DNA from 3 places in the Desulfosporosinus sp. BICA1-9 genome. Region 1 is predicted to be linked to each of the others. Evidence: riboswitches for the same ligand, from Rfam matches in the RefSeq annotation. Region 1 holds a riboswitch; each other region holds the start of a gene.
The links. A riboswitch is a leader RNA that binds a small molecule or an ion and turns the genes downstream of it on or off. The one in region 1 is predicted to bind cobalamin.
Positions count from the first base shown of each region.

Region 1 (8,177 bases):
TCGCGCTATAATATATTATCTTTATTGTGCGGCTAGTTTCATAGATGATAATCGAAATACTGGCGAATGCTTGGGCGTCATTGTGTTCGTTATGTTATTTCGCGTCTTTTTGTTGTCTTTATTTTGGGGCTTCGAAAGAAATCACGGGGATGCCTTAGCTTTTTAGGCACAATGCGAGAGATAGAATTAAACAGGAGGGATTTATTTGCCGAAAGAGCATAAGTTACAAATTATTCCATTGGGCGGACTTGGAGAAATCGGAAAGAACATGACAGTGATCCGCTATGATAATCAAATGGTGCTTGTTGATGCCGGATTAGCATTCCCTGACGATGACATGCCCGGTATTGATATTGTGATACCTGACTACTCATATTTGGTTGAAAACAAAGAAATGCTGCTGGGAGTTTTGCTTACACACGGACACGAAGATCATATCGGTGCCTTACCCTATATGTTGAAGGACTTAAATGTACCCTTATTTGGAACTCGCTTGACCTTAGGGATTATTCAGTCCAAGATGAAAGAGAATAATTTGAACAATATTAATGCTACTGTTGTACAACCCCGCGATGTGATTAAGCTGGGAGTGTTTCGAATTGAGTTCATTCGTGTCAACCATAGCATCCCAGATGCAGTAGCAATTGCTATTCATTCGCCCTTAGGAACTATTATTGTGACCGGGGATTTTAAACTCGACCATACTCCAGTATCCGGGGAAATCCTAGATATTCATAAATTCTCGGAACTCGGTGATAAGGGGGTTTTATGCCTTTTATCAGACAGTACGAATGTGGAAAGAGCTGGATTTACGCCGTCCGAAAGTCATGTGGGGGAAATGATTAATGAAGCGTTTCGTAATGCTAAGGATAGAGTGATCCTTGCTAGCTTTGCTTCGAATGTCTATCGTCTTCAACAGGCTATCACAGCGGCTGTTAATACCAACCGTAAGGTAGCGGTTGTAGGGCGAAGTATGGTGAATATTGTAGGGATTGCCGAGGAACTCGGATATCTGGATATTCCAGAGGGAACCCTTATGGATATCGACGAAATTATCAGTTTACCAGGGAATCAAGCCTGTATCTTGACTACAGGGAGTCAAGGTGAACCGATGTCTGCACTGACCCGCATGGCAAACCATGATCATCGGCATGTGGCCATTCAACCAGGAGACACGGTGATTATCTCAGCGAGCCCAATTCCGGGTAATGAGAAATCTGTGGCCAAAACAGTGGATCAGCTTTTCAAGCTGGGTGCCAATGTTATCTATGAATCGGCAGAAGGAATGCACGTATCCGGTCACGCAAGTCAAGAAGAGCAAAAATTAATGCTGAGTATGGTTCGACCACAATATTTTATGCCCGTGCACGGAGAATATCGCATGTTGATCAAACATGCTCAACTAGCGGAACAACTGGGTATTCCACGGGAAAATATTTTTATCACTGAAAACGGTGGAGTCGTTGAGTTTACCCGCCATGGTGCTGCACTAGGTGGCAAGGTTATGGCAGGTAAGGTGTTGATCGATGGATTGGGGATTGGAGACGTCGGCAACATTGTGCTTAGGGATCGAAAACAACTCTCCCAAGATGGTATTCTAATCGTCGTCTTAACAATCAGCCGTGCAAGCGGGGCCATCGTGGCAGGACCGGATGTTGTGACCCGGGGGTTTGTGTATGTCCGGGAGTCCGAGACCATGTTAGACGAGGCTAAACAAAAAATACGGCAGACAATGGCGAGGTGTCGGGAGAATCGCGTCACAGAATGGGCGGTCTTAAAGAACCAAATTCGAGATACTTTGAGTAAACATTTTTACGAGAAAACTCGTCGGAGACCTGTGATTTTGCCGATTATCCAAGAAGTTGAATAGTAGATCGTTTAAGAGCCTTCCCCTTCACGTTCATGTGAAGGTAAGATTCTGTTGACTGTGATGATTTTTCGTGTTAAATTTATTTCAAAGTTAAATAGTTGAGCAAGTGATTTTTCTTAGCAGAAGAATCAAAACAGGGAAGCCGGTGTGAATCCGGCGCGGTCCCGCCACTGTAACGGGGAGTTTCTGCCACAATCCACTGAGGAAACTTGGGAAGGAGGCAGTAAACGAGGAACCTGAGCCAGGAAACCTGATTGCTCACATGCTTTACCCACGATGGATGGGTGGCAGGAATTTTGTTATTTCAGCCCTTCATTTTATGGAGGGCTTTTATATATGATTAAGTGTACATAAAAGGTTTCCCGAGGGAAACTGACCTGCAGGGTAACTGTCTTGTTCAAGCGGGATCTGCTTTCAAAAATGCGAATGCGACTTGAAAGTGGAAGAGAACGCACCGTCCGAGACAACCGATACATTGCTGTCTTTATAAGATTAGTGATGTGAGGTTGTCTCTTTATTTTTTTAGATAGGAAGTGATGGAGAAAAACTATAGGAGTTAGTGGATAAAGATTATCTAAGATAGTTAAGTAGATAAACAGTAGATTTAGGTTTTTAACATATAGTATGAAAAGGAGTTGTTAATACTATGGGTCTTCGCACTATGAAGAATTTCGGTTTATTAATAGCCTACATTATGTCTGTATACATCCTTTTTCCAGATAATGCTTATGCTATGCATATCATGGAAGGATTCTTACCCTTTAACTGGGCAGCCTTCTGGTGGATCGCCATGATTCCTTTTGTTATTGCAGGGGTGCGTTCCATTAAAAAAACGGTGACACTCTACCCTAATCTAAAAATGCTGCTCGGTATGGCAGGTGCATTTGCTTTTGTTTTGTCGGCCTTGAAAATTCCGTCAGTAACCGGTAGCTCTTCGCATCCTACGGGAGTGGGTTTAGGCACCATTCTGTTTGGTCCTACGGCTATGACCGTTTTAGGAATGATCGTCTTAATCTTCCAAGCCCTTTTGCTGGCTCATGGAGGAATAACAACCTTAGGAGCAAACACGTTTTCTATGGGTATTGTTGGCCCTTTTGTCTCTTATGGAATTTACAAAGGCTTAAAAAAGCTGGGGGCTCCCCAATGGCTCTCAATTTTTATGGCGGCAACTTTGGGAAATCTAATGACCTACGTTACAACCTCCATTCAGTTGGGGCTAGCTTTTCCCGCGGCTTCAGGCGGAGTAACGGCTGCCATACTCAAATTCATGGGCATTTTTGCGTTCACTCAGGTGCCTTTAGCCATTAGCGAAGGTTTACTTACGGTAATGGTATTTAATATCCTTACAGCTTATAGTCAAAAAGAGTTACAGATTTTAACTGCCTTTACTGGCAAAACGTTATCTTCCATTAAACGGGGGGTGAAAGCATGAAACTCTTTTCTAAGAACATGATAATTCTGGTATTTGTAGCTGTTTTGGCTTTTTTCCCACTTTATATTGCGCGTGATGCTGAATTCGCTGGTGCTGATGCTCAGGCATCAGAAGCGATCAGCGCGCTTAACGCCGATTATACACCTTGGTTTGAATCATTTTGGGAACCACCCAGCGGAGAAGTTGAATCGTTCTTGTTTGCCTTGCAGGCTGCCCTCGGAAGCGGATTCGTCTTTTATTATTTAGGTTATTCGAAGGGTAAACACAGTGCAAATAAGAGGGATCAAGCGTGATTGCCATAGATAGTTTCGCCTACAGCAATAATCTAAAAACCGTTCATCCCACGGAAAAGCTACTTTTTGCGATGATTACCATGGTAGTGTGTCTAACCGCTCCCGCGGTAATCACCCCTCTAATCGTCTTAGCTTTAATGGCGGGGGGGATAGTCATCAAAGCAGGCATCCCCGCCCGAGTTTTTGTAAAGCTTATGCTTGTTCCTCTTTCGTTTCTTCTGATAAGCGTATTAACGATTGCATTTTCAGTTTCGACCAATCCTGCTGGATTTTGGCTAGCTCAAACGGTTAATGGTTTAACCATAGGAATGCGTTACCCAGATCTGATCACAGCAGTTAATCTCTTTCTAAGATCGTTAGGGGCTGTATCATGTCTCTACTTTATAGCCTTGACCACTCCTCTCACTGAACTTATTGCAGTACTCCACAAGATGAAAGTTCCTTTTATAATTACCGAATTAATGGTGCTAATTTATCGCTTTATCTTTGTCTTTATGGAAACAGCCACCACGATTCGCCGTGCCCAGTTTTCTCGTTCAGGTTATGTCTCCAAGAAAAGTTCTTTCCGTTCTATGAGTCGGCTCTTCTCTGCTCTTTTTGGAAAAGTTTTTGTGAAATCCCAAGAACTTTTCAATGCCATGGCAGCGCGATGTTACACGGGAGAGATTAATGTGCTTACCAAGAAACGTCCCGTTAGCCTCAAAAATTATCTCATAATAACTGGTCTCGAGATCCCTTTAATCTTATTGAATTTGCTTTGGAGGTAATATGTTTGTCAGAGTTCATACTTGAAGCCGTTGATTTAGAGTATTCTTATCCGGATGGTACAAATGCTTTGCGTAAAGTGAATTTACAAGTTCGAAAGGGAGAAAGGTTAGCTATTCTGGGATCAAACGGAGCTGGAAAATCCACTTTGTTTATGCATTTTAATGGAATCTATCGTCCTAGTTCAGGTTCAATAAAATACCAGGGACAAGATATTTCCTATAAAAACAAGGCGCTGATCGAATTACGCAAGAAAGTGGGAATTGTCTTTCAAGATCCAGATAGTCAGTTATTTTCCGCCAGCGTTTGGCAGGATATCTCCTTTGGCCCTCTCAATCTCGGACTTTCAGAAGAAGTAGTGACAGAGAGAGTTAAACAAGCCTTGATAGATACTGAGACTACAGAACTGGAAGATAAACCGACTCACTTATTAAGTTACGGACAGAAAAAACGGGTTTCTATCGCGGGAGTATTGGCAATGGAGCCGGAAGTCATTATATTTGATGAGCCAACCGCCGGTATGGATCCTCGTCACTCCCAGGAGTTCATGCAGCTTCTGGAAAAATTGAGCATTGAGGGTAAAACGATTATTCTATCGACCCATGATGTCGATTTAGCCTATAGCTGGTCAGATAGGTTAGCAATAATGTGCCGTGGAGAGGTCATTGCGCATGGAGTACCAGGCGAACTATTTATGCGCCCGGAGATTGTGGAACGAGCTGATTTGACGATTCCATGGCTGATAGAAATGCATGGTGAGTTGGTGAAAAAAGGATGGCTGCCTCCATCTACCCCTTTACCAAAAACAAAAGAAGATTTATTTCAGAATATTCCAGCTAAGAGCGGTCAGCAAAGCGCTTAGAACGTATAGCTCTATGGAGGTTAGCAATGATTTTACTTTTAGGAGAAACAGCAGCGGCGCGTGAGATTAGTGAATGTCTCAAGCTCAAACGGCTTGAGCTAATGAGAATACAATCATGGAGCGAAAAGATATGTTTCCAATCGCCTTCATTAGTCATTGATGCCAGCCCTCCTTCCAGCAGTGTGAAGTTTGCCCCTTTGCGCCAATGGTGTGAACAGCGGGGCATTCCTTATCTTAGGTTAGAAAGACCTGAGACAATAATTCCTGCCAGCCCGTTAATTTATCCAGTCTTTAGTTGGGAGGAAGGGTTGCTCCAATTGGAACAACGCGTAGGTGCTTTGCATCAAGAGAAAGGGCAGCCTGTAACGGTTTTCGTCACGACAGGAAGTCACCAACTGGAAAGCATTGTGCGAAGCCCCTTTGCCCGATTGGCTCGTTTAGTTGTCAGGGTTCTACCGGAAGGACGTTTGGTCCAAAAATGCCAGGATATGGGCATTCCGCCCAGGGATATCGTTGCTATGCAAGGGCAATTTTCCAAAGAGGTGAACAGAGTATTTTTTAAATTCTATGGAGCAGATATTCTTTTGACCCGAGACAGTGGGTCCGCCGGTGGGACAGATACGAAAATCTCGGCAGCCTTAGAATTAGGGTTAGAGACTGTCCTTGTCAAACGAACCAAGGCTAATACCGGATTGACTGTGAATAGTGTCAATGAACTGCTGGATTGGGTAGATGCAAATATTCCAAAGTAAAACAGTTAACAGCTGTTGCCGGAGGTGCTGGTAAATGAACGATAGAACAATTGCTTTTCCAATAGTACAGGCCATAGCGGCCGCCATCCTTTTTGGGGTAAGTGCTCCTATATCTAAGCTTCTTTTAGGGGAAATTGCTCCTGTTCCTATGGCAGCGCTTTTGTACTTAGGAAGTGGAATCGGACTGTTTCTCTGGCGATATCTGCAAAAAGCCGATCAGCGTTATAGTAATGAAGCTAGGATCGTGAGAAGTGATATGCCTTGGATTATTGGTGCAATACTGGCCGGCGGAATTGCGGCCCCGATAGTTCTGATGTTTTCGCTCAAGAATGCATCTGCTTCTACCGCCTCGCTTTTATTAAATTTTGAAGGAGTAGCTACAACCATCATAGCGGGAGTTGTATTTAAAGAGAATATTGGCAAGCGTATCTGGAGTGCAGTTCTCTTAATAACCATTGCCAGCATATTGCTTTCCTGGAATACTTCCGGTCAATGGGGTTTTTCTCTTAGCTCGCTAGGGGTACTTGCAGCTTGCGTTTTATGGGGGGTAGACAACAATTTTACGCGCAATGTCTCGGCCAAAGATCCGCTTTCAATCGTAACGATCAAAGGGCTAAGCTCGGGAGCGTTTTCCTTAGTATTGGCCTTGATTATAGGTCAACCCTTTCCGCATTTGATCTATGTAGTTGGAGCTATGATCTTAGGTTGTTTAAGTTATGGGTTTAGTATTGTCCTTTTTATTCGGGCGATGAGAGAACTAGGCTCAGCACGAACGAGTGCTTTGTTTGGTATTGCGCCTTTCCTGGGCGCTATCTTATCCGTTTTCTTATTCAGAGAAGCCCAGGGGATTCAGTTTATTGTATCTTTGCCTGTTATGATTTTTGGCGCTGTATTGCTGTTAAAAGAGGGACATATTCATTTACACAGACATACAGAGTATGAGCACGAACACCGACATTGCCATAATGATCTGCATCATGCACATTTTCGTCAGGGTGACAAGTTACCAAAGAGTGGATATCATTCGCACATTCATCTGCACAAAACAACAGAGCATAGACATCCGCATACCCCGGATATTCATCACCGGCATATTCACTAATAGAAAATATTCAATGAGGGAGAAATAAGCATGCAACTAGGGCTCATCCATATTTATACTGGTGCAGGGAAAGGGAAGACGACGGCAGCAGTCGGATTGGGGATCAGGGCGTATGGACAGGGACTTAAGGTCCTCATGGTTCAATTTTTAAAAGGATGGATTACGGGAGAAATGAAGGTCATCGCCAGCTTAGGTCCGTGCTTTCAACTCTTTCAATATAAAGAAAACGATAAATTCACTTGGGGAATGACAGAAGAAGAAATGGGAGGACTAAAAGGGGAAATGCGGATTGGTCTGAACTATACTTTTGAGGCCGTCATGAGCGGGGAATGGGATTTGATCATCATGGACGAGATTATGGCCGCTGTGAATTACGGGTTCCTGCCTCTGGAGGAAGTAATCGAGCTTGTTAAGATCAAGCCACTAAAATTGGAACTCGTTCTGACAGGGAGGGATGCCCCATTAAAGCTGATCGAGTTAGCGGATTATGTCTCGGAAATAACTGCCCGTAAACATCCCATGGAAAAGGGCATATTGGCGCGAGTGGGAATAGAGTATTAACCATGTATTGCTTTTGTAATATGTTTAATTTAACAATTTAATAGAAGAGCAAGCGATTTTTCTTAGCCCAGAAATCGTGAATGCGTTGTAGAAGGAGTGGAATCAGGAAACATGGATAAGGTTCTAGCCGACTTAGGCGATTATCATTCTACAGCTGAGATTCACCAGCACGCCAATTTAGAGCTGATTTTCACGACAGAAACCTTACTTAATTATGCTCAGTGGTATGAAAATAAAGGAAAAACGAGTGATGGAGAAGGCTTCACCCACGGCGAAATGGTCAGCAGCCTTTACCACACTCGTTGCGAGATCCAGCTGAAAGCCCGGAAAGGGATTCAACAGGTCCATATCCAGTTTGACATAACTGTGCATAGATTTGCAAGGCTTTTTGATGAATTTTACCCGGATGAAATCCGTATATTTTGGGGTAAAGGTTATCCAATTTTCCAAGGCCTAGCATTAAGTGCATAGGTCCTGTTACAATATAGTTACGCCTAGAGATGGAAAAATATTGCGTCAAACTTGGGTATAAAATAATAT
Region 1 is NZ_JUEE01000135.1:22,800-30,976, reverse strand. Features, by position in the region: gene JL57_RS16175 (ribonuclease J) at 206-1,870, shown strand; cobalamin riboswitch at 1,962-2,143, shown strand; gene JL57_RS16170 (energy-coupling factor ABC transporter permease) at 2,517-3,302, shown strand; gene JL57_RS16165 (energy-coupling factor ABC transporter substrate-binding protein) at 3,299-3,595, shown strand; gene cbiQ (cobalt ECF transporter T component CbiQ) at 3,592-4,362, shown strand; gene JL57_RS16155 (energy-coupling factor ABC transporter ATP-binding protein) at 4,368-5,222, shown strand; gene JL57_RS16150 (precorrin-6A/cobalt-precorrin-6A reductase) at 5,249-5,974, shown strand; gene JL57_RS16145 (DMT family transporter) at 6,009-7,076, shown strand; gene JL57_RS16140 (cob(I)yrinic acid a,c-diamide adenosyltransferase) at 7,107-7,637, shown strand; gene JL57_RS16135 (hypothetical protein) at 7,749-8,108, shown strand.

Region 2 (6,893 bases), on a different contig from region 1:
GTAGAGGGTTTTTTTGATTTTCTTATGAAAGAGGCATGACTGGTGAAACGACGGGAGAAAATTAACAAAAAGGAAGAGCGTAGATATGTATAAATACAGAGTGTATGGGAGCGAATTGTCATGATTACAGCCACTGTTCATAGTTTAGAAGGTGTTATCTGCAGACTTGGGTTAGACCCACTCACAGTTAACCGCTTTATGGAGGAGTGGTTACAAACTGCACACGAGGTTTCTTTTGAGGAGGCTAATGAGGTAGCTTGTATATTGAACAAAATGAAAGGATGCACTAAGTACTACTTAGCCCCAGATCCTATACAAGAGGGTTATCAGGTCGTGCTGATCGTGAGGAAAAATCGGGTAATTACTATACTGACTCAGATAACTAATTCCTTTTACGGCGTACCTGAGGCTAAGACGGTGGATGGTACACGTATGATTAGAACACTAGGGGGAGAGATGTATGAAGACTATGGCAATTGGGTTAGACATCTTAGAAAAAGACGTGAAAAGTGTTTTAATAGAAAAAAACTCAGATTCTAGAGAACGCTATTGTATGGATGGAGAATAAATCATTCGGAGAACCCTCGTCGGTTCGCACTTGACCAAGTATTGTCTATGTGATATGTTTAATTTGCCATTTTAACAATTTAATAATTTAACAAATGAGCAAGCGATTTTTCTTAACGGAAAAATAATAACAGGGAAGCTGATGTAAATCCAGCGCGGTCCCGCCACTGTAATGGGGAGTTTGTGCTACATCCACTGAGGAAACTTGGGAAGGAGGCACTAAACGATGAACCTGAGCCAGGAGACCTGATTGCTCATATACTTTACTCACGATGGATGGGTGGAGGGACCTGAGTTTATCTGGCCCTTCAAATTTTGGAGGGCCTTATCTATTTTATGGGTACATATTTGCTTTCCCGAGGGAAACTGACCTTTTGGGTAAAAGTCTTCTGCTAGCGGGATCTGTTTTCAAAAATGCGAATGCGACTTGAAAGCGGGGAAGAACGCGTCGTTCGAGACAACTGATTCATTACTGTCTTTATGATTAGTGATGAGGGGTTGTCTCTTTATTTTGGCTAGCTATTACAGCTTTGTAGAAGTGTGAGGAAGGGGCACTTTCATTAATTTTTGTGCCTTGAGTACAGCGAAAGGAATGACCACTTATTATGAATATACAAAAAGAGCGAGACTGTTTGAAATTGGCGTTTTATGGAAAAGGGGGAATCGGAAAATCGACGGTAGCGGCCAATATTTCTGTAGCGTTGGCAATGCAGGGTCTTAAGACCTTGCATATTGGGTGCGATCCTAAGGCAGATTCCACAAGGTGTCTCGTAGGGCGTAAAATTCCCACGGTCTTGCAACAATTGCAGGCCAAGCAACTTGGTATTTCCCGCCAGGATATTGTATTTCCTGGCTTTGGCGGTGTTAACTGCATTGAAGCCGGAGGCCCCGAAGCTGGTATTGGGTGTGCTGGCAGGGGGATTATCACCATGATGGAGGAGTTGCAGTATCTGGAAATATGGGGTGAAGCCTGGGAAACTGTTATTTATGATGTGCTGGGGGATGTAGTGTGCGGTGGCTTTTCTGTTCCGATGCGTGAAGGGTATGCCGATACAATTTATATCGTAACATCATCGGAATTTATGTCGGTATATGCTGCCAACAATATTATGAAGGGGATCAGTAGAAGTCAGGAGACAAGGCCGGTAACCCTGGGGGGGTTAATTCACAATTGCAGAAATCCTGAGTCGAGTAGAGCGGCAGTTGAACAGTTTGCGATTTTAACAGGTACGCGGGTAGTGGATGATGTCCCTTTCAGTCGGGAAATTGCTCTTTCGGAACTTGAAGGCAAAACAGTTCTGGAAAAGTTCCCGGATTCAAAGGCAGCTTGTTTCTTTAAGGATTTGGCAGGTGTTATTACTGAGAATCAGGGTTATAGGCCAGTCAAAGCGCTTGAGGACGAGGAATTAGAAAAACTCAGTCACTATATGCTAGACCTGGAATTGCGAAAAGCATAGATGGATGGGTACCGGAAAGCGGAGGAAATGGAATTGTCTTGCACGGGATATATAAGAACAAGTAGCGGCGAAGAAAAGATTAAGCTTGCGGATATCGCGAATAAAATGCCGCTTGATAGTTTTTTTGATAGGGGTATAGCGGACGATGAGTGCGGGGAACTGGTCAATTTGGTCTTATGTGTGCCGGGAATTGATGTAGTGGCGGCAGGTCCCTCATCCTGTTCCAGAGTATTATATTTCAGGGCCGGGAAAAAGGGCTTGAACGAAAAGTTATTCCTACTTCCGGTTTCCAGCAACGATTTTGCTACCGGGAAGCATCTGGAAAAATTAGAGGAGGCGCTAGAAAGCCTTGTTACAACGCGTCGGTCAAAAGCGATCATCGTTTATATTACTTGTGCCGATATTCTGATGGGTACTGAGTTTGTAAGCTTAACAAAACGAATAGAAAGCCGGTATGGGATACCGGTGAAGGTTTTTGAGCGGGGGCCGCTTGCTCGGAGAAGGACACTTCCTAAAGAGCGGCTCTGTGGTATTTTTGTCGATTTGCTGCAAAGGGGCGTCCTGCAAGAGACGAAAAGCCACATCAATCTGTTGGGAGACTCAGGAAAACTCCCTAAGGATTTCGGCCTGAGACAGATACTCAGGAACTATTGTACCGGTGAGGAAATCAGAGAATTTGCCGCGCTGGACTCCTACGAAGAATTTGAGGACATGGCAAACGGAAAGTTAAACATCGCCTTGGATCGTTTTGGTTATGATTTGGCGGTGCGCATGTGGGAAAAATGGAACATACCCTTCCTATATTTGCCTGCCTGCTACAACATGAAAGAGATTAAGCATAACTATGCAGCGTTGATGGAGGGAATGCAGGTTACTTGGGATTTTAGCCAGGATGCCAAAGAGTACCACAGAGTTGCTGCCGAAGTAGCTGTGGCGTTGGTTGGAAAACGAATTGCGGTGGGGATTGGGCCAAGGTCCTTTGAGCTCGCCCAGGCGCTGGAGTTGATCGGCCTTTCTGTTGCTGCAATATTTGCCGAAACAGTGAACAAGCAAGATATGACGTATATTCAGGCGCTTTCTGCCACGGGAAGCCAGGCGGAGGTTTTCTTGGTTTCCAACGTAACTGTTGAAACGCAGATGGGCGGATTTGAAGGAATAGACATTGCTATTGGAGAGAAAGCATCATTTTATTGTCTAAAAGCCAAAGAAATAGTGGTGAGTGCCGACTATCGTTTCGGATATGAGGGGATCATAGAAATTTTGGAGGGTATGAGATGAGCAGTTTTTTGTCCCGCATACCTTCGTTGGCAAGTGACTATTCTGGTGCCTGCTCTGTTCTCCTTGCTTTGCATTCACTTAACCTTCTGTACTCGCCCGGCGGGTGTAGTAGCGCAGTCATCGAATGTGATGAAATCAGGGATTTGCGGCAGACTTTGTTCTTCAGTTCCAAGTTGGGGGAGATGGAAGCCGTCATGGGCGCAGCAGAGGAATTCCTGTTTCATGCGGAAAGGCTCCGGGCGCAAAATCGGCAGACCGAACTCATCGCAATTATTGGTACGCCGGTCCCAGCTTTGACGGGAGTCGATATCGGGGCAATGGCGGATAGGCTGAGCAAGCGGACAGGCTTGACCGTCTTGGCGCTTCCGACGGAGGGATTTGAGACCTATTACTCCGGCGTTTACTATACGCTGTTAACCTTGGGCAAGCGTTTTCTGGAAAGGAGGGAAAAGAAGAATAATCAAGTGAATATCATCGGGTATACGCCTCTAAGTCTTGGCAAGGAAACACATTTAACCGAACTCATGGATGAACTGGGGCAGTGCGGTCTTGAAATTAATTGTTCGCCAATAGAGAAAATTGATATGAAAACCTTTCAGAGCATGTCTTCTGCTGGCTTGAACCTTGTCGTGTCCCATGAGGGTGTAGGGCTTGCCCAATATATGCAAAAAGAATATTCGATACCTTATGTGATGAATTTGCCTGTGGGCTTGTGGGGTATGCAGCGGCTGTTTCAGGTTCTGGCGGAGATAGTAGACATTCCTCGGAGTAACGCAAGCAAGCAACGATACGCTCCAACTGGTAGGGCACAGCCTAGACAAAGGGCCGTCGTGATCGGCGAACCACTTTTTGCTTCCTGCATGGCTTCTTGTCTGCATAACGACTTTGGGCTTGACTATGTTGAACCAACCAGCTTGATGAAAATGGATAGACGAATGAAGAAAGTATATCAGGAAGAGACGCTTTTCGGGGTTCACTTGTTTGAAGGCGAGGAAGCGCTGGGAGAGTGGATAGATAGAATACAGCCGGATATCATTGTCGGAGACCCACTTTATCAGGGACTTCTAGGCGAAGGCAGTACCCGGTATGTGCCTATCCCGCATGTAGGGTTGAGCGGACGGATGTATGCCGATGCACATTACGCGTACATCGGAAGAAGAGGATATGACTATTTAGCTGGTTTTTTCGGTGGATAAATCTTTTAAGGAATATAACGGAGGGGGAATTTTTATGATCGAGCACCGTAATAGAAAGATGCATTTATTATCACTTCTACTAGTCGTGTTTTTAGTGTTAAGCGTTGCGGGGTGTCAATCCAGCGGGAATGGAATGAAAACGTCAGCTGACCAAACGTCCGGGACAAGAATTGTTACCGATTTGGTGGGCAACCAAGTAGAGATTAAGGTTAATGTGGAAAAGATTGCCATCGTGCCTATTCCTTGGGCTACTATTGTCTATGCGGTTGATGGGTCAGGGAAAAAAATTGTTGGTATGCATCCGTCTGTGATGAAAGCCTACCAGAAAAACATCTTGAAGGACATGGCTCCTGAAATGGCCAACGTCAATTCGACGTTCGTCGATAATAACTTCAACGTCAATTACGAAGAAGTAGCTAAGCTGAAGCCTGATTTAGTTGTCATTTGGGATTACCAGCTGGAAACTGGTAAAAAGTTAGCAGAACTCGGTATACCTTCTGTAGCTATCAAATATGGTACTCTTGAGGATTTGCAAAACGGCATCAAGCTGGTTGGTGAGATATTAAACCAGCAAGAGCGGGCAGCTGCGCTTATCAAGTATCAACAGGACACCAACAGCTATCTGAAGTCCAAGGAGAGCGCACTAGCGGGCAAAGACAAACCTAAGACCCTGTATCGGAGAGATGAACAACTTCAAGTAGCCACAGGTGAATCTGTGAACAAAATCATGATCGACACTGCAGGCGGGGTGAACGTGGCCAATGAGGTGACGGGGGATAACTGGAAGAAAGTCACAATGGAACAAGTTATAGCCTGGAACCCGGAAGTCATTATCCTAAGTAACTTCTCCGATATATTACCCGAAGATTTATATAAGAACAAGTTTTCAGGACAAGATTGGAGTAAAATTGATGCTGTAAAAAACAAACGAGTGTATAAAGCACCTATGGGTATTTATCGCTGGGATGCGCCGTGTGTGGAAACCCCATTGATGATCAAGTGGCTGGGTAAGGTTTTTCACCCTGAGGTGTTCACGGATTACGATATGAGGGCAGACCTGAAAAGTTTTTACCAGAAATACTTCAATTACAAACTAACTGACCCAGAACTAGATCGGATTTTGAATAGCAAACTTAATCCTGACCTGAAAATATAACCGAACTTGGTGATTGGGTATAAAGCACGTCAAACCATCTTTCTTCTATGTTGAAGGGCAAGGAAAATACACTATGATTTGCAAACAAAAGAACTTGAAGTTTGTGTGGCTTGCCATGCTGCTAATCTTGGCGGGGACGTTTTTTGGATCGCTGTTCGGGGGCAGATATTTTATTTCTCCGGGTGAAGTCGGGAAAATATTAATCGCGGGACTCCTCGGTGGGGAACAAGATAGCATAGCTGCTTCAGTGGTCTGGAATCTCCGCTTGCCAAGAACGCTGTTGAACGCTTTAGTCGGGGCTGGGCTGGCTGTCGCGGGGGCGTCGTTCCAAGGGGTTTTTAAGAATCCCCTGGTAAGTCCCGATGTGCTGGGTGTCAGCTCTGGTGCGGCATTTGGAGCCGCTTTTGGCATATTGCTTTCGGGCGTTAATCAGCTGGCCACGGTCTTAGCGCTGGTCTTTGGCATCTTGAGTGTGTTTATGACCTACACACTTTCTAAGCTGCGCGGAGAATCGTCAACCTTATCGCTTGTGTTGTCCGGCATGATCATATCTGCGGTATTCAGCGCCTTAATCTCGTTGATCAAATACGTTGCAGACCCCTACGACAAGTTGCCTGCTATTACTTATTGGTTGATGGGGAGTTTCGCCAATTCCTCCTACAGTAATTTGAAGCTGGTTGGAGTTCCCATTCTCTTAGGCATTGTTGTCTTGCTGCTCCTTAGATGGCGGATTAATATCCTTTCCTTGGGGGATGAAGAGGCTTATTCTTTAGGGGTAAACCCCGTGAGGACAAGGCTGGTCATTATTGTTATGGCTACCTTCATTACGGCCGCTTGTGTGACAGTTACAGGGGTGATCGGCTGGGTAGGTTTGGTTATACCGCATATCTGCCGTATGCTTGTGGGAGAAGACCATAAGAGCCTGCTCCCTGCCGCTTGTATTGTGGGAGCGATTTTTATGATTATTGTCGATATGATTGCGCGAACGGCGACGGCTGCAGAAATCCCGATCGGCATCTTAACAGCCCTTGTGGGGGCACCGTTCTTTGCGATCCTATTTAAAACATCGAAAGGCGCTTGGCAATGATACTTGAAGTTAAAAATGGATATTTCGGATATACAAAAGACAATAATCTATTACAGGATATCTGCTTTACCCTCGGCGAAAAAGAGATTATGACTGTCTTAGGCCAGAACGGGATCGGCAAAACGACGATCCTAAAGTGCGTGACAGGGATT
Region 2 is NZ_JUEE01000047.1:685-7,577, reverse strand. Features, by position in the region: gene JL57_RS06410 (hypothetical protein) at 121-540, shown strand; cobalamin riboswitch at 656-836, shown strand; gene JL57_RS06405 (nitrogenase iron protein NifH) at 1,173-2,024, shown strand; gene JL57_RS06400 (nitrogenase component 1) at 2,058-3,302, shown strand; gene JL57_RS06395 (nitrogenase component 1) at 3,299-4,498, shown strand; gene JL57_RS06390 (ABC transporter substrate-binding protein) at 4,533-5,654, shown strand; gene JL57_RS06385 (iron ABC transporter permease) at 5,728-6,741, shown strand; gene JL57_RS06380 (ABC transporter ATP-binding protein) at 6,738-6,893, shown strand, end outside.
Region 2: it holds a riboswitch for cobalamin, as region 1 does, so the genes downstream of both, JL57_RS06405 (nitrogenase iron protein NifH) here and JL57_RS16170 (energy-coupling factor ABC transporter permease) in region 1, are expected to answer to the same signal.

Region 3 (8,177 bases), on a different contig from region 1:
GTTTCTCCCGCAGGTTGTAAAAAGCGCAAGAGTTATGAAAAAGGCTGTAGGCTTTTTATTACCATACATTGAGGCAGAGAAGAAGAGTAGTGAAAGTAGCAGTGCAGGAAAAGTGGTCGTTGCAACGGTTAAGGGTGATGTCCATGATATAGGCAAAAACATCGTTTCAGTCATTCTGTCTTGCAATAATTTTGAAGTTATTGATCTTGGAGTAATGGCATCTTGCGAAGTAATCCTCCAAACAGCAAAAAAAGAAAATGCAGATATCATAGCCCTGAGTGGACTTATTACTCCCTCATTAGATGAGATGTCTAATGTGGCGGAGGAAATGGAACGGCAAGGGTTTAATATTCCCCTGATGATTGGTGGAGCAACAACTTCTAAGACTCACACATCCTTAAAGATTGCACCTAAATATTCAAAGGGAGTCGTGTATAGCGTTGACGCTTCAAAAGCCGTAGAAGCTGCTAAAAAGCTGGTCGATAAGAATGAAAGAGATAGGTATTTAGCCCAAATTGAGGAGGAATACCAAAATCTAAGAGAAAGCTACGGGAAAATTGAAAGAAAGCTTGTGCCACTGGAAGAAGCTAGAGAAAAGAAATTTAAAATAGATTGGAATAAGGAAAGTATAAGCGTTCCAAACTTAATTGGAACTAAACATTTGAAAAATTTCCCCATCAGCGAGATTAGAAACTATATTGATTGGTCTTATTTCTTTGTAGCTTGGGGTATGGGCATGGTGTATCCCAAAATTATGGAAGATCCTAAATATAGTGAAGAAGCTAAAAAGCTTTTTGATGATGCCAATGAAATGTTAGATTTACTAGAGAGGGAAGACATACTTACAGCAAATGCTGTTTTGGGTATTTTTCCTGCTAACTCTTTAGGAGATGACCTTGAAATGTACCATAATGGAAGTGTTACAACCTTCAATATGTTAAGGCAACAAACGATTTCCAAGGATAATGTCTATAGATGCCTTGCGGATTATATAGTCCCTAAGGATAGTGGAAAAACTGATTATTTAGGCGGATTTATTGTAACGGCAGGCGTTGGTGCTAAGGAATATGCCGAGAACCTTAAAGAACAAGGCAATGACTACGGAGCAATTATGGTAAAACTTCTTGCTGATAGGTTAGCAGAAGCCTTCGCGGGGTTATTACATCTTCAGGTAAGAAAGGATTATTGGGGATACGCTCCAGATGAAAATCTAGAGCTTAAATCTTTATTAAAAGGGTCATTTAGGGGAATAAGACCTGCCTTTGGATACCCTTGTCTTAGGGATCATGCTGAAAAAACAAAACTTTTTCAGCTTTTAGAGGGAGAAAGTAATACGGGTATAACTTTAACAGAACATTATATGATGGATCCTGTTGCTAGTGTGTGCGGTCTGTACTTCAGCTCTCAAGATGCAAAATATTTTGATATCCACAGAAGTGATAAGGTTCAAGTGGATGATTACGCAAAGCGAAACAATAAAGAGCTTAAAGAGATTGAGAAGATGTTAATTACAATCTTGGCGTATAAATAAAAAATGCTTGGTGTGATTTTTTGAGCTGACAGGGCTTACAAAAATTTAAAGTTAAGGTTATAATGAAAACAATTCAATATTAGGTAATGAGTGATTCTTTTCTAAGGGAAAGAATTTAAAAGGGAAGTCAGTAAAATCTGACGCGGTCTCGCCACTGTAATAGGGAGTTGCCTCACAAAATGTCACTGGATTTTATCTGGGAAGACGTGGGGCTATGATGAACTAAAGCCAGGAAACCTGCTCATTACGGATCAACACAGGAGCCTACGGAAGATAGGGGAGGTGTCGTTTATGTCGGGAAGTCAGCGTATTTTATCCGGCTAGCGGAGTCACTATATCCCTTTACAGGTATTCTGTAGAGGTTTTTTTGTTTTTCTTGAAGGAGGCCTGACTGGTGAGACATCGAGAGCAAAATCAGGAGATGGAAAAGCACAGGCAAGCGTTGCTTGATGCGCGAGGAGAAATCTTGGGGAAGTATAATTCGGAAAAGGAGCAGAGGATTCAGTGGCTAGTGAAGTTTATAGATATTGAAGACGAACTCGAAGAATTATCCCGTCGGCAAAACCAATGGGCTATAAAAGTAAAATTGAACTAATATAGAAAATTCAGGTATCGGAGCATGTGTGCTTCGGTTTAAAAAGGAAGCAGGTGCAATTCCTGCACGGTCCCGCCGCTGTGATGGGGAGATGTTTCGTTAAGGTCACTGGTTTAGTCTGGGAAGGTGCGAAACATTGATGATCCAGAGTCAGAAGACCTGCCTGTATTTTATACACCAACTACTCTACGAGCGATAGGGGGAGGTGTTAAAAGTGCTGGCATCAATATATGATTATCAGTATTTTTAGCCTTTTGACCAATCGGTTGAGAGGCTTTTTAATGTTCAAAGTAACCGAGGGGATATTTTAGTTAGAGGTATGGAGAAGGGGAAGAATAGAAATGAAAAGAAAATTTCGAAAGTTTTATTTAGGGCTGTTGATAGCTGTAATGATGCTTTCCATACTGGTTATGCAAATTCCTTTGGCTAAACCGGCTTATGCGGCAACAGATTCGAACAGTACTATAGCGCCTGTAACGGCTGTTTTTGACAAGAACCCGTCTAAGCAGGCCGATATATCTGTAACAATGGCTGTTTACGGAAACGACATCTTAAACAGTATAGCCAATGGAGAGACTACGCTGACGGCAGGGAGCGACTTGTAGTAGCGGGAAATAAAATTCAAAATATTCTTTTACTGGCGTTTACTTAAGCCTTGGTTATGTAGCTACATATACTAGATTACTTCGAACAAATGTTATTGAAATAATGAACCTTAATTATATGAAAGCAGCCAAAGCAAAAGGGTTGAGTGATAATGAGCCATCAAGGAAAGAGATATCCTCACAATGCATCAACTGTTTTATAAGAGTATAGAAAGCGGGTATGCCGGAAAATACCGTGACATAGATGTGCTCATCAGCGGTTCATATATACTGGTGCTGGCTCACCGACTGTCTACCATCATGGTGGCCGATAGGCTGGTTGGGATGGATCACGGAAAAATCATGCAAATTGGCAGACACGAACAACTGATTACGCAGGAAGGCTTCTACAGGGAACTGGTTTCTTCACAGTTTGAGCAGAAAAAGATATGAGCTGCGATTTATCTGCAGCGTAAGTATGGGAGGGAGCATTGTACCTTGCTGAGATTTATTATAAAACGAGCGTTCAGTCTTATTCTGATTCTACTCGCAATTTCTATTATTACATTTACGCTGACCCATCTTTCGGCAGGAGATGCGGCTTCGATCATTGCGCGAGACAACGGGGGACAGCAGACAGAAGAAGCAGTAAAAATTATTCGGACGGAACTGGGGCTGGATCAACCGCTCACCGTACAATATGGAAATTGGCTCAAAAGCGTGCTCAAAGGGGATCTTGGAACTTCGTATAAATCCAAACGGCCGATTCTTGATGAACTTATAGTGCGGTTTCCCGCTACGCTGAAACTTGCCCTTTGTGCCATGGCACTGCTATTGCTAATCGCGTTGCCGCTGGGCATCTTGTCTGCGATGTATCCCGAATCTTGGTTGGATCGACTGGGAAGGAATTTTTCGTTTTTAAGCGTATCGATGCCATCTTTTTGGCTGGGGTTGCTGCTTCTGTATATATTTGGCGCTCGTCTCAAATGGATACCGGTAGTGGGCAACAGTTCTTCGAATACAATCATACTGCCGGCAGTTACGCTGGCATTGGGCCATGTAGGACCGTATATCCGCCTGCTTCGAACCAGTATGCTCGATGTTCTGGGAAAGGAATATATCAAAGCACTTCGGGCGAAAGGCTTGCTTGAGCGCTACGTCATCGGCAAGCATGCGCTGAAAAATGCCATACTGCCCATCATCACACAGATGGGTATGGCATTTGGGGGGCTGCTGGGAGGATCATTCATTGTGGAATCCATATTTTCATGGCAGGGATTAGGTAAATATGCGCTCGATTCCATTGGATATAAGGATTTACCGGCGATTCAGGGATATGTGCTGATGATGGCGGTCGTAATAGTGGGCATTAATTTGCTAGTCGACATTCTTTATGTGTATATTGATCCGCGTATTAAATTGAATTGACTATATGTCGAAAGGAGAGTGATGCCGTGAAGAAGGAATTCTGTTGCTCTATGCAAAGAATGCCGCCTCGTTTTTTAAAAAAGCTGTTGCATGACAAAAGGGCGATTGTGGGAATCTGTCTGGTGGCAATGATCTGTACGATTGCTCTTCTCGCCCCCTTCATTGCTCCGACCGATCCGGTTGAGATACACATGAAAAACAAGTTGCAATCGCCGAGCAAAACCAACTGGCTGGGAACGGACAATCTTGGCCGCTGCATCGCATCAAGGATTATTTGGGGAACGCGATCATCGTTGCTGTATGCTGTGATTGTGCTGGGCATGATGTTGCTCATCAGCATCCCCCTGGGATTATTGGCTGGATACGCAGGAGGGATAATTGATACGGCCATTATGCGGTTTACCGACATTTGCATGGCCTTTCCCAGTTCGATTCTCGCATTGGCGGTAACGGGAATACTCGGTGCGAGCGTCAAAAACCTCATTATTGCCATGGCGTGTGTCTGGTGGAGCGGGTATGCAAGACTAATTCGCGGCATTGTTTTGCAAATCAAGGAACAGGATTTTGTGCTGGCGGCGCAAGCGGCAGGATGTTCAAAGCGGCGCATTGTGTTTCATCATGTTTTAAGAAACGCACTATCGCCAATTATCGTATTGGCAACGCTGGAGGTTGGTACGATTATTCTTGCCATAGCGGGATTCTCGTTCATTGGGCTTGGGGCACAGCCACCGGCACCGGAGTGGGGCGTCATGCTCAGCGACAGCAGGCAATATATTCAAACGCAGCCACAACTGATGATTTATCCGGGTGCGGCAATTATGGTGACGGTTATGGCGTTCAATCTATTGGGAGAGGGACTGAAAGATGCGCTGGAGAGATGAAGCTGAGAAAATGCTTTTAAATAGTAGGCAACAAGATGTCGTCCTAAGCGTAAAGAACCTTAAGGTGGAATTTAGGCTGCCTGGGAATGTCATTCAGGCGGTGAATGGAATTAGTTTTGAGGTGCGCCGTGGCAGAATTACAGCGCTGGTGGGAGAAAGCGGTTGCGGTAAATCCGTTACGGCCATGTCCATTATGGGCTTGCTGGAGTGCAAGGGAAGCATTATCGATGGTGAGATATTGGTAAGTGGACAGGACGTCCGCGGGTTATCCGCAAAACAACGGCACAGCTATTGCGGTGTTCAGGTGGGCGTTGTTTTTCAAGATCCCGTAAACTCGTTGGATCCCCTTTTCTCAATCGGTGATCTTGTCTCAGAAACAATACGCGCGCACCGCAACATAACCAGACGTGAAGCAAGGGCACAGTCTGTGGAACTGCTTAGACGTATGCACTTGCCCGATCCCGAGGGGATAATGAATAAATATCCTTTTCAATTGAGTGGTGGCATGTGCCAAAGGGTCATGATTGCGATTGCCATGGCAATGCACCCCCCGTTGTTAATCGCGGATGAACCGACAACGGCACTCGATGTGACTATCCAGGCGCAGATTTTAGACCAGATTTGCACCATGAGCAGAGAGACTCAGACAGGCGTTTTATTCATAACACACGATCTGGGTGTAGTAGCGGAAATTGCAGATGACATCTATATCATGAAAGAGGGTATGATTGTGGAGGCGGGTACTGTGTTGGATGTGTTCCATTGCGCGCAGCACGATTATACCAAACAGCTTTTGAATGCAATTTTGTAGAGTGTGAAGGTGTACCGTGACGATTTTATTAGAAACTACCGGATTAAGCAAATGCTTTTATACCTCGAAAGCATTTTGGGGCAAAAAAACACCGCTCTATGCCGTGGATGGTGTGGATTTGAGCCTTGAAAAGGGACAATCACTAGGGTTGATTGGAGAGAGCGGTTGTGGCAAAAGCACACTGGGTAAGCTGGTAACGGGCTTGGAAACACCGACCAGCGGAAGCATCTGCTTTGATGGGCAGGAGATATCCAATTTGAGATTTAATCAAATGCAGCCGATTCGGCGGAATATTCAAATGATTTTTCAAAACAGCTCGTCGATTTTCGACCCTCATTACACCATCGGTGCGACAATCTGCGAGACCATCCGAAATTATCAAAAGTTACCCGCCAAACAGTATTTGCAGCAAGCTGAGGAGATTCTGACGAAGGTGGGCTTGGATGGTTCATACATTCATCGCTATCCCTATGAACTGAGCGGAGGGCAACGGCAGCGTGCCAACATCGCACGGGCGTTGGTGCTGCACCCAAGCTTTGTGGTGTGTGATGAACCAGTTTCCAGCCTAGATTTTTCAATTCGAAGACAAATTTTAGATCTGCTCAATGAGTTGAGGGAAAGCTTTGGATTGACATATTTGTTTATCTCTCATGATCTTTCTACGGTCAAGTATGTGTGCAGTCAGATTGCGATTATGTATCTTGGCAAAGTGGTGGAATGGATTCAAACCACTGACCATTTCGAACAACGGATTTGCCATCCTTATACGAGTGCCTTGTTCGATTCTATTCCAGTAACAGACCCGAGCAAGCGGAAAAGCCGGAGAAACAGTCTCAATGGAGAGGCGTCGCTGCAGACGGCATACAGCCGGGGATGCCGGTTTTTTGAACGCTGTATGCATAGCAAGGAACGCTGCCGGGCTAAAGAACCGAAGCTTATACAAGTGGAAGAAGGGCATTGGGTGGCTTGCCACAGAATGCTTGGAATACATTGATAACCAGTTTAATTTCGGGTAAAGACCTGATTAAATTATATTCTTTAAGGAGGGGAAATCTGGCAAAGAAAACCGTGGGTAAGCAATTAAAGTATGAGCAAAGATGGAAAGGAATGGTTATAACAATGAAAAACACGAAGCAGGCAACAAAATTCTGCGCAATAATCATGGTCATGATGATGATTATGATGACTGGATGCACAGCTCAAAGCACCGCATCGAAGGCGAAATCTACAACCACGTCAAAACAGGCCACGAGTGAAAAAAATGTTACGGTTGCAATTTCCGGCGGCAGCACTCTCTTGAATCTAGACACTACTATTGCAAAAGGAGATATGTTGCCGTATGAGCTGATGTATGAGCCACTGGTCAAGTACGGCAAAGATGGGGCGTTCGAACCAGCGTTGGCAGAAAAATGGGAAATTAGCGAATCCGGCAAGGAATATACATTCCATCTTCGCAAGGACGTGAAGTTCTCCGATGGAACGAATTTCAATGCGGATTCCGTTTTGTTTAACGTGGGTCGCTGGGTAGGAAAGTCTGCAACAGCTTCGCTCAGCGTAGTCAACGAAATGGCCAATATTGAGAAAATCGATGACCACACCGTAAAAATGAGCTTTAAAAAGAGCTATTATCCCTTCTTGACCGAGCTGAGCTATCCGCGTCCCTGCCGAATGTTGGGTGCAAATTCAGTAGCAACGAGCGGCGATGTTAAAGCGGATTTTGTCAAGCCGATTGGTACGGGTCCTTGGATGCTTGAAAGATGCGTTGACGATGTAGAGATGGTCTTCGTTCCAAACCCCCATTACTATGGTGAAAAGCCAAAGATAGGCAAGCTTGTTTTAAAGCTTATATCGGATCCTCAGTCCCGAGTAATGGCACTTCAAAGCGGCGAGGTTGATTTTTCGATGGCTGACCTGCCTATGGAAAGCTTATCGGTTCTCAAAACAGATTCTAAATTGAAGACACTTGAGCGGGAAGGGACAAAGAGCTACCATTTGATGTTTAATTATGACAATCCCTTGTTGATGGATTTGAACGTGCGTCAGGCTGTGAACTATGCTATTGATAAACAGAGTATTGTCAATAATCTGTTCGATGGCTTAGTTAAACCTGCCAAAGGAATCCTGCCTAGCACAGTGCCCTACGTAAACGATGAAAACAACAAAAGCTATGATTACAACCTTGACAAAGCCAAGAAACTGCTTGCAGTGTCCGGTTATTCCGATTCTGATGGCGACGGTATTGTGGAAAAGGATGGAAAGCCTTTGCGCTTAAGCCTTGTTTTCCAAAACAGCGAATATCCTGAATGGAAGGTTCTTTGTGAAATGATTCAGTCTGAACTAAAGAAAG
Region 3 is NZ_JUEE01000213.1:21,319-29,495, reverse strand. Features, by position in the region: gene metH (methionine synthase) at 1-1,531, shown strand, start outside; cobalamin riboswitch at 1,603-1,791, shown strand; gene JL57_RS26485 (hypothetical protein) at 1,926-2,126, shown strand; cobalamin riboswitch at 2,122-2,308, shown strand; gene JL57_RS26480 (X2-like carbohydrate binding domain-containing protein) at 2,468-2,731, shown strand; gene JL57_RS26475 (hypothetical protein) at 2,915-3,163, shown strand; gene nikB (nickel ABC transporter permease) at 3,209-4,138, shown strand; gene nikC (nickel ABC transporter permease subunit NikC) at 4,165-5,019, shown strand; gene JL57_RS26460 (ABC transporter ATP-binding protein) at 5,003-5,830, shown strand; gene JL57_RS26455 (ABC transporter ATP-binding protein) at 5,949-6,824, shown strand; gene JL57_RS26450 (nickel ABC transporter substrate-binding protein) at 6,788-8,177, shown strand, end outside.
Region 3: it holds a riboswitch for cobalamin, as region 1 does, so the genes downstream of both, JL57_RS26485 (hypothetical protein) here and JL57_RS16170 (energy-coupling factor ABC transporter permease) in region 1, are expected to answer to the same signal.